4 regions of the Streptomyces sp. NPDC046939 genome follow, and region 3 is predicted to be linked to each of the others. Evidence: riboswitches for the same ligand, from Rfam matches in the RefSeq annotation. Region 3 holds a riboswitch; each other region holds the start of a gene.

The links. A riboswitch is a leader RNA that binds a small molecule or an ion and turns the genes downstream of it on or off. The one in region 3 is predicted to bind cyclic di-AMP.
Region 1: it holds a riboswitch for cyclic di-AMP, as region 3 does, so the genes downstream of both, ABZ877_RS29770 (M23 family metallopeptidase) here and ABZ877_RS18395 (transglycosylase family protein) in region 3, are expected to answer to the same signal.
Region 2: it holds a riboswitch for cyclic di-AMP, as region 3 does, so the genes downstream of both, ABZ877_RS29255 (M23 family metallopeptidase) here and ABZ877_RS18395 (transglycosylase family protein) in region 3, are expected to answer to the same signal.
Region 4: it holds a riboswitch for cyclic di-AMP, as region 3 does, so the genes downstream of both, ABZ877_RS20945 (LysM peptidoglycan-binding domain-containing M23 family metallopeptidase) here and ABZ877_RS18395 (transglycosylase family protein) in region 3, are expected to answer to the same signal.

What each region holds. Positions count from the first base shown of each region.
Region 1 is NZ_JBEYWV010000031.1:112,716-114,905, reverse strand. Features, by position in the region: gene ABZ877_RS29775 (GntR family transcriptional regulator) at 1-418, opposite strand, end outside; gene ABZ877_RS29770 (M23 family metallopeptidase) at 643-1,434, opposite strand; cyclic di-AMP (ydaO/yuaA leader) riboswitch at 1,447-1,618, opposite strand; gene ABZ877_RS29765 (pitrilysin family protein) at 1,880-2,190, opposite strand, start outside.
Region 2 is NZ_JBEYWV010000030.1:101,488-103,677, reverse strand. Features, by position in the region: gene ABZ877_RS29260 (aldo/keto reductase) at 1-208, opposite strand, end outside; gene ABZ877_RS29255 (M23 family metallopeptidase) at 257-1,300, opposite strand; cyclic di-AMP (ydaO/yuaA leader) riboswitch at 1,312-1,470, opposite strand; gene ABZ877_RS29250 (PP2C family protein-serine/threonine phosphatase) at 1,637-2,190, opposite strand, start outside.
Region 3 is NZ_JBEYWV010000015.1:105,037-107,226, reverse strand. Features, by position in the region: gene ABZ877_RS18400 (transglycosylase family protein) at 1-815, shown strand, start outside; cyclic di-AMP (ydaO/yuaA leader) riboswitch at 946-1,139, shown strand; gene ABZ877_RS18395 (transglycosylase family protein) at 1,144-1,878, shown strand; gene eno (phosphopyruvate hydratase) at 2,127-2,190, shown strand, end outside.
Region 4 is NZ_JBEYWV010000018.1:138,132-140,321, reverse strand. Features, by position in the region: gene ABZ877_RS20950 (tyrosine-protein phosphatase) at 1-492, opposite strand, end outside; cyclic di-AMP (ydaO/yuaA leader) riboswitch at 795-996, shown strand; gene ABZ877_RS20945 (LysM peptidoglycan-binding domain-containing M23 family metallopeptidase) at 1,002-1,757, shown strand; gene ABZ877_RS20940 (SGNH/GDSL hydrolase family protein) at 1,934-2,190, shown strand, end outside.

The DNA.
Region 1 (2,190 bases), on a different contig from region 3:
TGCCGGAGGCCTGCGCGAGGGTCTCGTGGAACCAGCCGTCCAGCGAGCGCAAGTCCTCGTCCCGGTTCGCCCTGGAGCGCTCCCGGCCCAGCCTGACCAGGCCGCGCAGGACCTTCAGATGGGCCTCGGAGCGGCGCTGCGCCGCCCGCGCGGCGGCCAGCGGTTCGAGCAGCAGCCGGACCTCCAGGAGGTCGGCGGCCTCCTGCCCGCTGGGCTCGGCCACGCACGCGCCCGCGTGCCTGCGCGTGACGACGAACCCCTCGGCCTCCAGGGTGCGCAGCGCCTCGCGCACCGGCACGCGCGAGACCCCGTAGCGGCGTGCGAGCAGTTCCTCGGTGAGCCTGCTGCCGCGCGGGTGGACGCCCGTGACGATGTCGTCGCGAATCGCGGTGCATACCGAGTGCGCGGGAATCCGCATGATTCGACCTCCGCCTTTGATCCCCGCGCAACGCGGTCGACCAACGCCCTCGCGGGCGCGCTCCGGGCAACTTCTCCCCGACTCTATTCCACGGTTCTGGAATTTCCGACGGCGGACCGGAATTCAGGGATATTTTCTCGCCAGGAAGTCCGTGGGCGAGGCCGGGCGCACAGGGAAAAGCCCCGGCTCACCGAGCCGGGGCTTCCCGAGCGGTGCCGCGCGCGTCAGACGTTGACGCCGTGCGAGCGCAGGTACGCGACCGGGTCCATGTCGGAGCCGTACTCGGGGGTCGTGCGGGCCTCGAAGTGCAGGTGCGCGCCCGTCACGTTGCCGGTGGCGCCGGAGAGGCCTATCTGCTGGCCGGGGACGACCGCCTGGCCGACGGAGACGCCGATCGAGGAGAGATGACCGTACTGGGTGTATGTACCATCGTTCATCTTGATCACGATGTTGTTGCCGTAGGCGCCGCCCCAGCCGGCCTCGACGACGGTGCCCGCGCCGACCGCGTGCACCGGCGTGCCGCTGGCCGCGTGGAAGTCGATGCCGGTGTGGCTGCCGGAGGACCACAGGCCGCTGCTCGCCTGGTAGGCCGTGGAGACGTACGAGCCGGAGATCGGGGCGACGAAGCTGTTGAGGAGGCGCTTGCGCTCGGCCTCGCGGGCGGCGCGCTCCTTGGCCTCGCGCTCCTTGGCGGCCTTCGCCTCGGCCTCGCGCTTGGCCTCCTCCGCCTTCTTCCTCGCCTCGGCCTCGGCCTTCGCCTTGGCGGCGGCCTCGTCGGCGGCCTTCTTCTGCGCCGTCGCCTGCGCGTCGATCTGGGCGGCCATGGAGTCGCCGATGGCGATGGCCTGGGTCAGGCCGTTCTGCTCGGGGGCCGCGCCGTCGACGGCGAGCGCGGGGGCGGCGAGGCCTCCGACGACACCGGTCGTGGTGAGCGCGGCGACACCGGCGACCTGTGCGGTGGTGCGCGAGATACGGCTCGGACGACGGTGCTTCCCGGTGGCACGGGTGAACGCCATGCGGTGGTTGATCCTTTCCTTCCCTCTCGCCTACCGGGTTAGCTGACGGGTTCGGAGCAGGAAGGTCTCCTACGGGCCCTCTCCCCTGCCTCACGGCCGGAAGAGCGCCCGATTCACCCCAGGGACTGCGGTGGGTCCCCGGCTCCCCTGGCTCGCGCCGTGGGGGACTCGGCGATGACTGTCCGGTGTCGCGGGCGCGACGCATGACGGGCGGACAGCCGCACTGACGCTAAGGGGCACCTCTCTTCCGCGACAAACGGATCCCGGCTTTTGTAGCGCACACCACAGGCCAGACAGGCAACCTCCGTATCAATTCGGACATATGCCAGGGGTCATGCCGATCCATGCCGATCCATGTCGCTCATGCGGCTCATGGCCGCTCATGCCGGAGAGCCCCGGCGGCCGTGACGGCTGCCGGGGCTCCCTCGGTCGTACGGGGCGGGGGTCAGCCCGCGACGACGGTCACCTCGCCGATGCCGAGCGCCCTGACGGGCTCGGCGATCTGCGCGGCGTCGCCCACGAGGATCGTCACCAGACGGTCCGCCGGGAAGGCGTTCACGACCGCCGCGGTGGCCTCCACGGTGCCCGTCTCGGCGAGGCGGCGGTACAACTGCGCCTGGAAGTCGTCCGGCAGGTGCTGCTCGACCTGGTCGGCGAGGGTGCTCGCGACGGCCGCGGCCGTCTCGTACTTGAGCGGCGCGACGCCCACCAGGTTCTGCACCGCCGAGTCCCGCTCGGCGTCCGTCAGCCCCTCGG
Region 2 (2,190 bases), on a different contig from region 3:
TCTCCGACTCGCCGCCGTGGTTGCCCTCGACCCAGGCCGAGTACGAGTCGGCGGTGTCGATGAAGTTGCCGCCGCCGGCGGTGTAGGCGTCGAGCACCTCGAAGGAGGCGGCCTCGTCGGCGGTCCAGCCGAACACGTTGCCGCCGAGGGCGAGCGGGAAGACCTCCAGGTCGGAGGAGCCGAGCTTGCGCAAGGGAGAAGAAGTCATGCCGTCATTCAACGCCCCCGCGAAAGCGAGTGTTCCGTCAGACGGGCATCAGAGTGCCAGGCCCTTGCCGCGCAGCCAGGCCGCCGGGTCGACGCCGGTCGCGTCCCCGCCGGGGTGGACCTCCAGGTGGAGGTGGTCGCCGGTGACATTGCCGGTGGCGCCGACGCGGCCGATGACGTCGCCGGTGGAGACCTTCTGGCCGACGCTGACATTGAGCGACGACTGGTGGCAGAACCACAGCTCGGTGCCGTCGTCGAGGGTGAGGATCGTGCGGTAGCCGTAGGCGCCCGCCCAGCCGGCCTCGGTGATGGTGCCGCTGTGGACGGCGTAGATCGGCGTACCGGTGGGGGCGGCGAAGTCCAGGCCCGTGTGGTAGCCGGAGGACCAGAGCGAGCCGGGCTGTCCGAAGGTGCCGGTCAGCGTGTAGGAGGCGACGGGGAGCTTGTAGCTCTTGGCCAGCTTGGCGAGGCGCTCGGCCTCGGCCTTCTTCTTGGCCTCCTCCTCCGCCCTCTTCTTGTCGGCGGCGGCCTTGGCCTCGGCCTTCTCCCGCTTGGCGGCGGCTTCCTCGGCGGCCTTGCGCGCGGCGGCCTGCTCGGCCTCGGCCTGCGCCTTGGCGTCGGCGGCGTCCTGCTGCGTCTCGGCCTGCTGCATGATGCGGGCGCGCAGCGCCTCACCGGCGTCCGCGTGCCCGCCGCTCATCGCGGTGAGCGGGGCGGTCTCGGCGGGGGTGGTGGCGGGAGCGGAGTCGTCGGCCATGAGCGCGCCGACACCGGGCAGCGACGTGGCCTCCGGCAGCGAGTCCTTGACCGCGGAGAGGTCCGGCATGGATATCCGGACCGCGGGCTTGCCGCCCTGCGCGGTGGCGATGCCGCCCGCGCCGACGGCGGCGATGACGCCGACGCCGAGGACCGTGGAGCTGCGCGCGAGGCCGCCGCGCTGCCGGGCCACGCGGTGCTTGCCGCGGACGGGGCGGACGGACTCCTCGGTAGGGTTCCACTCCTCCCAGCTCTCGCGCGGGGGGCCGGCGAAGTCGCCGTCGGCGGGCTGGGCGGGGTACCCGGAGAGCTCCGGGGCAGGACGGTTCGACGCCACGGGGGCGCTCTCCTTTCCTTCCTTCTCGCCTACCGGGTTAGCTGACGGGTTCGGAGCAGGAAGGTCTCCTACGAGCACGGTCCGGCGCCCGGAAAGCGTCGGAACGATGCCTGATTCACCCCAAGTTGGTGGTTCCCCGGCTCCCTCGTGGGATTAGGCGCGTGCGCACGGAGCCGTCGCTGGTGACGGCTGGGACGACCGTGCTGCGTTATCGAACGTTAATAGACAGCGGAGGGTAATTCCAAGCCGTCCCAGGCTCGTTAAACCTCACAGTTTCTGACGTAGTGTCAATCGTTATGCGGAGCGACGCCGTTCGGTCACCCCCGGTGATGTCGATCAAGGACGGCGTACGGCGAGCAGCGCCATGTCGTCGCTGGCCCCGCCCCCGGTGTGCAGCCGCACCTCCTCGGCCAGCGTCGCGAGGAGCTCGTCGGGGCCGGGGAAGACGCGCCCGGCGAGCCGGGCCGCCGGATCGTAGAAGACACCTTTCGCGTCGCGTGCCTCGGAGAGCCCGTCCGTGTAGAGCAGCAGGGTCGCCGCGGGCGGGAACTCCGCCTCGGTCGCCCGGTCCGGCCAGGAGCCGAGTTCGCCGAGGCCGAGCGGGAGCGCCGCCTCGGCGGGGGTGATCACCCGGACCGTGCCGTCGCCGTGCAGCACGACCGGCTCGGGGTGGCCGCGGTTGAGGATGCGCAGGAGGTCGCCGCCGTGCGGGATCTCGGCGAGCACGGCGGTGGTGAACCCCTCGAAGTCGTCGATGCCGCGCCGCCGCGACCCCTCACGGGCCAGCGCCCGCTCCAGGCGCTGGGCGACCGCCTCCAGGCTGTCCTCCTGCTCGGCGGCCTCCCGGAACGCCCCGATGACGACGGCGACGGCGGCGACCGCGCCCATGC
Region 3 (2,190 bases):
GCGCGGACGAGGCCAGCCGTTCGCAGCAGATAGCCGTCGCCGAGAAGGCGCTTCAGGCCAAGGGGCCCAGCGTGTGGCCGAGCTGCTCGATCGTGGCCGGTCTGACGCAGAGCGGCGACGCGGCCGATGTCGACCCTGGGGCGAGCACCTCGCCGCGGCCGTCCACCGACTCGGCGGAGTCGCCGGGTGTGTCCGACTCCACGGGTACCCCGGAATCCCCGGATGTCACGTCATCTCCGGAGACTTCGGTCACGTCGGATGCCTCGGCGTCTTCGAAGGCTTCAGGTTCCGCGAGAGAGAAGAGTCACCAAGGCTCCGGCGCGAGCGGCAGATCCGGGGCTTCCGACGGCTCCGGATCCTCCGAGGACGCCGCCACGCCGGACGCGCCCGCCGCGTCTGACGCCCCGTCGGCCGATGCCACTACCGATACCCCCGGTAACCAGGCGAGCGACGAGCCGAGCGCCACCGCCGAAGAGGACAACTCGGGCAAGTCCGGTCAGTCGGACGCCACTTCCGCCCTCGGTGAGGACGCATCGTCCGCCGGCCGCCACCGTGGCGAGCGTGCCGCCGACGACGCCTCCGCGTCCCGGGGGAGTGAAGGTCGTCACGCTTCGCGCGAGGAGGCCCGCTCCGGGAGCGCGTACACGGTCCGTTCCGGCGACAACCTGTCGGACATCGCGGATGCGCAGAACGTGGACGGCGGGTGGAATGCCCTTTATGACCTCAACAAGGAGACGGTCGGTTCCGACCCGGACCTCATCCTTCCTGGTCAGAGTCTGAATCTCGGCTCGGAATCGGGTGAGGATCAGCCGTAATTCAGTGGTGGTTGAGACGCGTATGTCCGCTTTTGCGAGAGTGAGACATGAGTCTCAAAGACCCTGATCGGCTTTGAAATCGGGCGGATCGACTGCTTAACGTCGTCACCGCTCGCCACAGCGGGCCCCGACGGACGTCACGCCGAATCCTGCCAACGTCCGTACGGGAACAGTCGACGCGTAAGCGCCGTGGGCAGGAGCGGGGGACCCAAGGTAAGTGCCGGTCCGCCGGCTTGGGGTTAAGCCCGCGCACTAGGTTGCGCGGCCGGACACTCACTGGTCCGCACCCGACAGCTCACCTCGTAGGCGTCGGTGAGGGGATCACTCCATGCTGTTTTCCAGCAAGGGCAAGCACCGCCGTCCGTCCAAGGCCGTCCGTGTCGCCACCCTCGCGGGTGTCACCGGTGCCGCCGTCGCCGTTCCGCTGATGGGTGCCACGGGCGCCTCCGCCGCCTCCACCTCCGAGTGGGACCAGGTCGCGGCCTGCGAGTCCGGTGGCAACTGGTCGATCAACACGGGCAACGGCTACTACGGCGGTCTGCAGTTCTCCGCCTCGACGTGGGCCGCGTACGGCGGCACCGCGTACGCGTCCACCGCCGACAAGGCGTCCAAGGCGCAGCAGATATCGGTCGCCGAGAAGGTCCTCGCCTCGCAGGGCAAGGGTGCCTGGCCGAGCTGTGGCGTGGGCCTGTCCGGCGCCTCCACGGGCAACTCCGCCCCGGTCGAGTCGCAGTCCTCGCAGCAGTCGCAGCCGCAGCAGCAGCAGCGCTCCGAGTCCTCGACGACGACCCGCTCGCAGCAGCGCCAGCAGCCGCAGCAGCAGCAGGCTCAGCCGCAGCGTCAGGCGCAGCCGCAGCAGGAGGTCAAGAAGGACACCGTCACCACCCCGACCGGCAAGAAGGTCGAGAAGGGCGACGGCGAGTACAAGGTGAAGTCCGGCGACACGCTCAGCAAGATCGCCGAGGCGCACGGCACCACCTGGCAGAAGGTGTTCAAGCTCAACGAGGACATCATCGTGGACGCCAACCTGATCTACCCGGACCAGCAGCTCCACCTGAAGTAGGACCCCGAGAGGGTAGGGATCCGGCATCGGCGGACGCCGGGTCCAGGGCCGCTCGCCCGAGGCGACCCCCGTTCCGCTGCACGTGTGCGGAACGGGGGTCGCCGTCTTTGTTCCGTTAAGAAACATTTCGCTGTCGGCGTTGTCCACAACCCGGGCGGCCGACTGGCTGATGCCTCCAGGCCGGTTAGGCTCAGGGGTGCGGGCCACGCCGTCCGCACAGTTGTGTCACATCCGAGAAGGAGATGCTCGTGCCGTCCATCGACGTCGTCGTAGCCCGGGAAATCCTGGACTCCCGAGGCAACCCCACGGTCG
Region 4 (2,190 bases), on a different contig from region 3:
CGCCCGGTCCTTGCCCGCCGCGCAGTGCATGAGCGCGGGCACGCTGTCCTCGGCCAGCGCGTGCAGGACGCGGCCGTGCTCGGCGGTGCGCTGGGAGATGATCGCCCGGTACGACGTGATCATGCGGTTGGCGGCGCGGCCCTCGGACAGCAGGGCGCGGAGCTGGTCGATGTTCCCGTCGCGCACCATCCGCCAGAACTCGGCGCCGTCCGCCGGGTCGGTCAGCGGCAGATTCACATTGCGCACGCCCGGCAGCTCGACGTCGGCGCCGTCCAGGCGCTGGTCCGCGGCGTTGCGGAAGTCGAAGATCGTGTGCAGGCCGAGCCCGGCGAGGAACGCGGCGTCCTCGGCGGTGGCGTGCGCGAGGTGCCCGCTGCGGTAGAGCACTCCCGGACGCACGCGCCGGCCGTCCACGGTCGGAAGGCCGCCCACGTCACGGAAGTTGCGCACTCCGGACAGCTCGGGCTCGGTGGACGGGACGTGCTGCGTCACGGGGGCTCCTCCCGGGTCGAATGCGGCCGCGTTGCTCGTGTCAGCGGGCGCCGGTCAGACGATACGACACGGCCTGCGGAACCCACCCCGACAGGAAGGGTGAGCAGGCTCATAACGGTGACGGTACGTGGCGATCTTCCGGTATCGCATTCCGTCGAATTCCCAAGCGGGACAACGGCGGAAAAGGGATGTCATTGACGCTGGGTGACGCGGAAAGCCCTGAGGTGATCAAGAAATCGGCCCCTTCCGCGAATTCGGTGTTTGTCGCCGCCTTTGCCGTTCGATTACGGTCACCTTTCACTCCGGACGGAACGCCTAATCCTGCCGCCGCCCGGATTCCCGAACCACGACCCGTGACGGCAGGAGCGGGGGACCCACAGGCAGAACGCCGCCAGGGATGTCCCCAGCGCGGCTAGGGGTGAAGCCGTGTCCCGTACGACGGGCGCGGCCGGGCAACTCCAGCCCGAACCCGACAGCTCACCTCGTAGGCGACGGAGAGGAAAACCGGCATGCCCGCAAAGGCAAAGCACCGCCGCTCGAAGACCCAGCGCATCACCCGCGCCGCCGCCGTCGTCTCGGCCGGCGGGGCCGCGCTCGCCCTGCCGCTCATCGGCGCCACCGGCGCCCACGCGGCGAGCGGCGACACCACCGCGCGGACCTACACGGTCAAGTCCGGCGACACGCTGTCGAAGATCGCCGCCGCGCAGAAGGTCGACGGCGGCTGGAAGAAGCTGTACGCGGCCAACAAGAAGGTCGTCGGCGCGGACGCGAACCGCATCCTGCCCGGCATGAAGCTCACGCTGAACGGCGCCGAGCAGAAGACCACCACCACCAAGGCCGCCGCCACGACCACGAACAGCTCCGGCTGGGTCAAGCCCGTCGCCGGCTCCACCGGCACGGCCTACCACGCCTCCGGCTCCATGTGGTCCAGCGGCTACCACACCGGCACCGACTTCGTCGTGCCCACCGGCACCGCCATCAAGGCCGTCGGCCCGGGCACCGTCGTCTCGGCGGGCTGGGACGGCGCGTACGGCAACGAGGTCGTCATCCGCCACGCCGACGGCCACTACTCGCAGTACGCCCACATGTCGTCCCTCGGCGTCTCCGCCGGGCAGACCGTGAGCGCGGGCCAGCAGATCGGCCTGTCCGGCGCCACCGGCAACGTCACGGGCCCGCACCTGCACTTCGAGATCCGTACGTCCCCGAACTACGGCTCCGACGTGGACCCGGTCGCGTACCTGCGCGGGCACGGCGTCGCCATCTGACACCACCGCACCTGCGTGTTTCTCGGCGCCCGGAGTTATTCCCCGGGCGCCGAGTGTGTTTTCTCACCCCTCGTCAACCCCTGGTTACGATCGCGTAGGTCACATCCGAAGGTGAAAGATGTGTGGCCGTGGCAAACGAATCGACAGCACTCAGCGGCGCAGTGGTCAGCGGAACGATTCGGTCCTACGCGGCCGTGGGGGACAGCTTCACCGAGGGCGTCGGCGACCCCGGTCCCGACGGCGGCTTCGTCGGGTGGGCCGACCGGCTCGCCGTCCTCCTCGACGACCGCGTTCCCGAGGACACCTTCCAGTACGCCAACCTCGCCGTACGCGGCAAACTCATCGACCAGATCGTCGCCGACCAGGTCCCCAGGGCCGTCGAGCTCGCCCCCGACCTCGTGACCTTCGTCGCCGGCGGCAACGACATCATCCG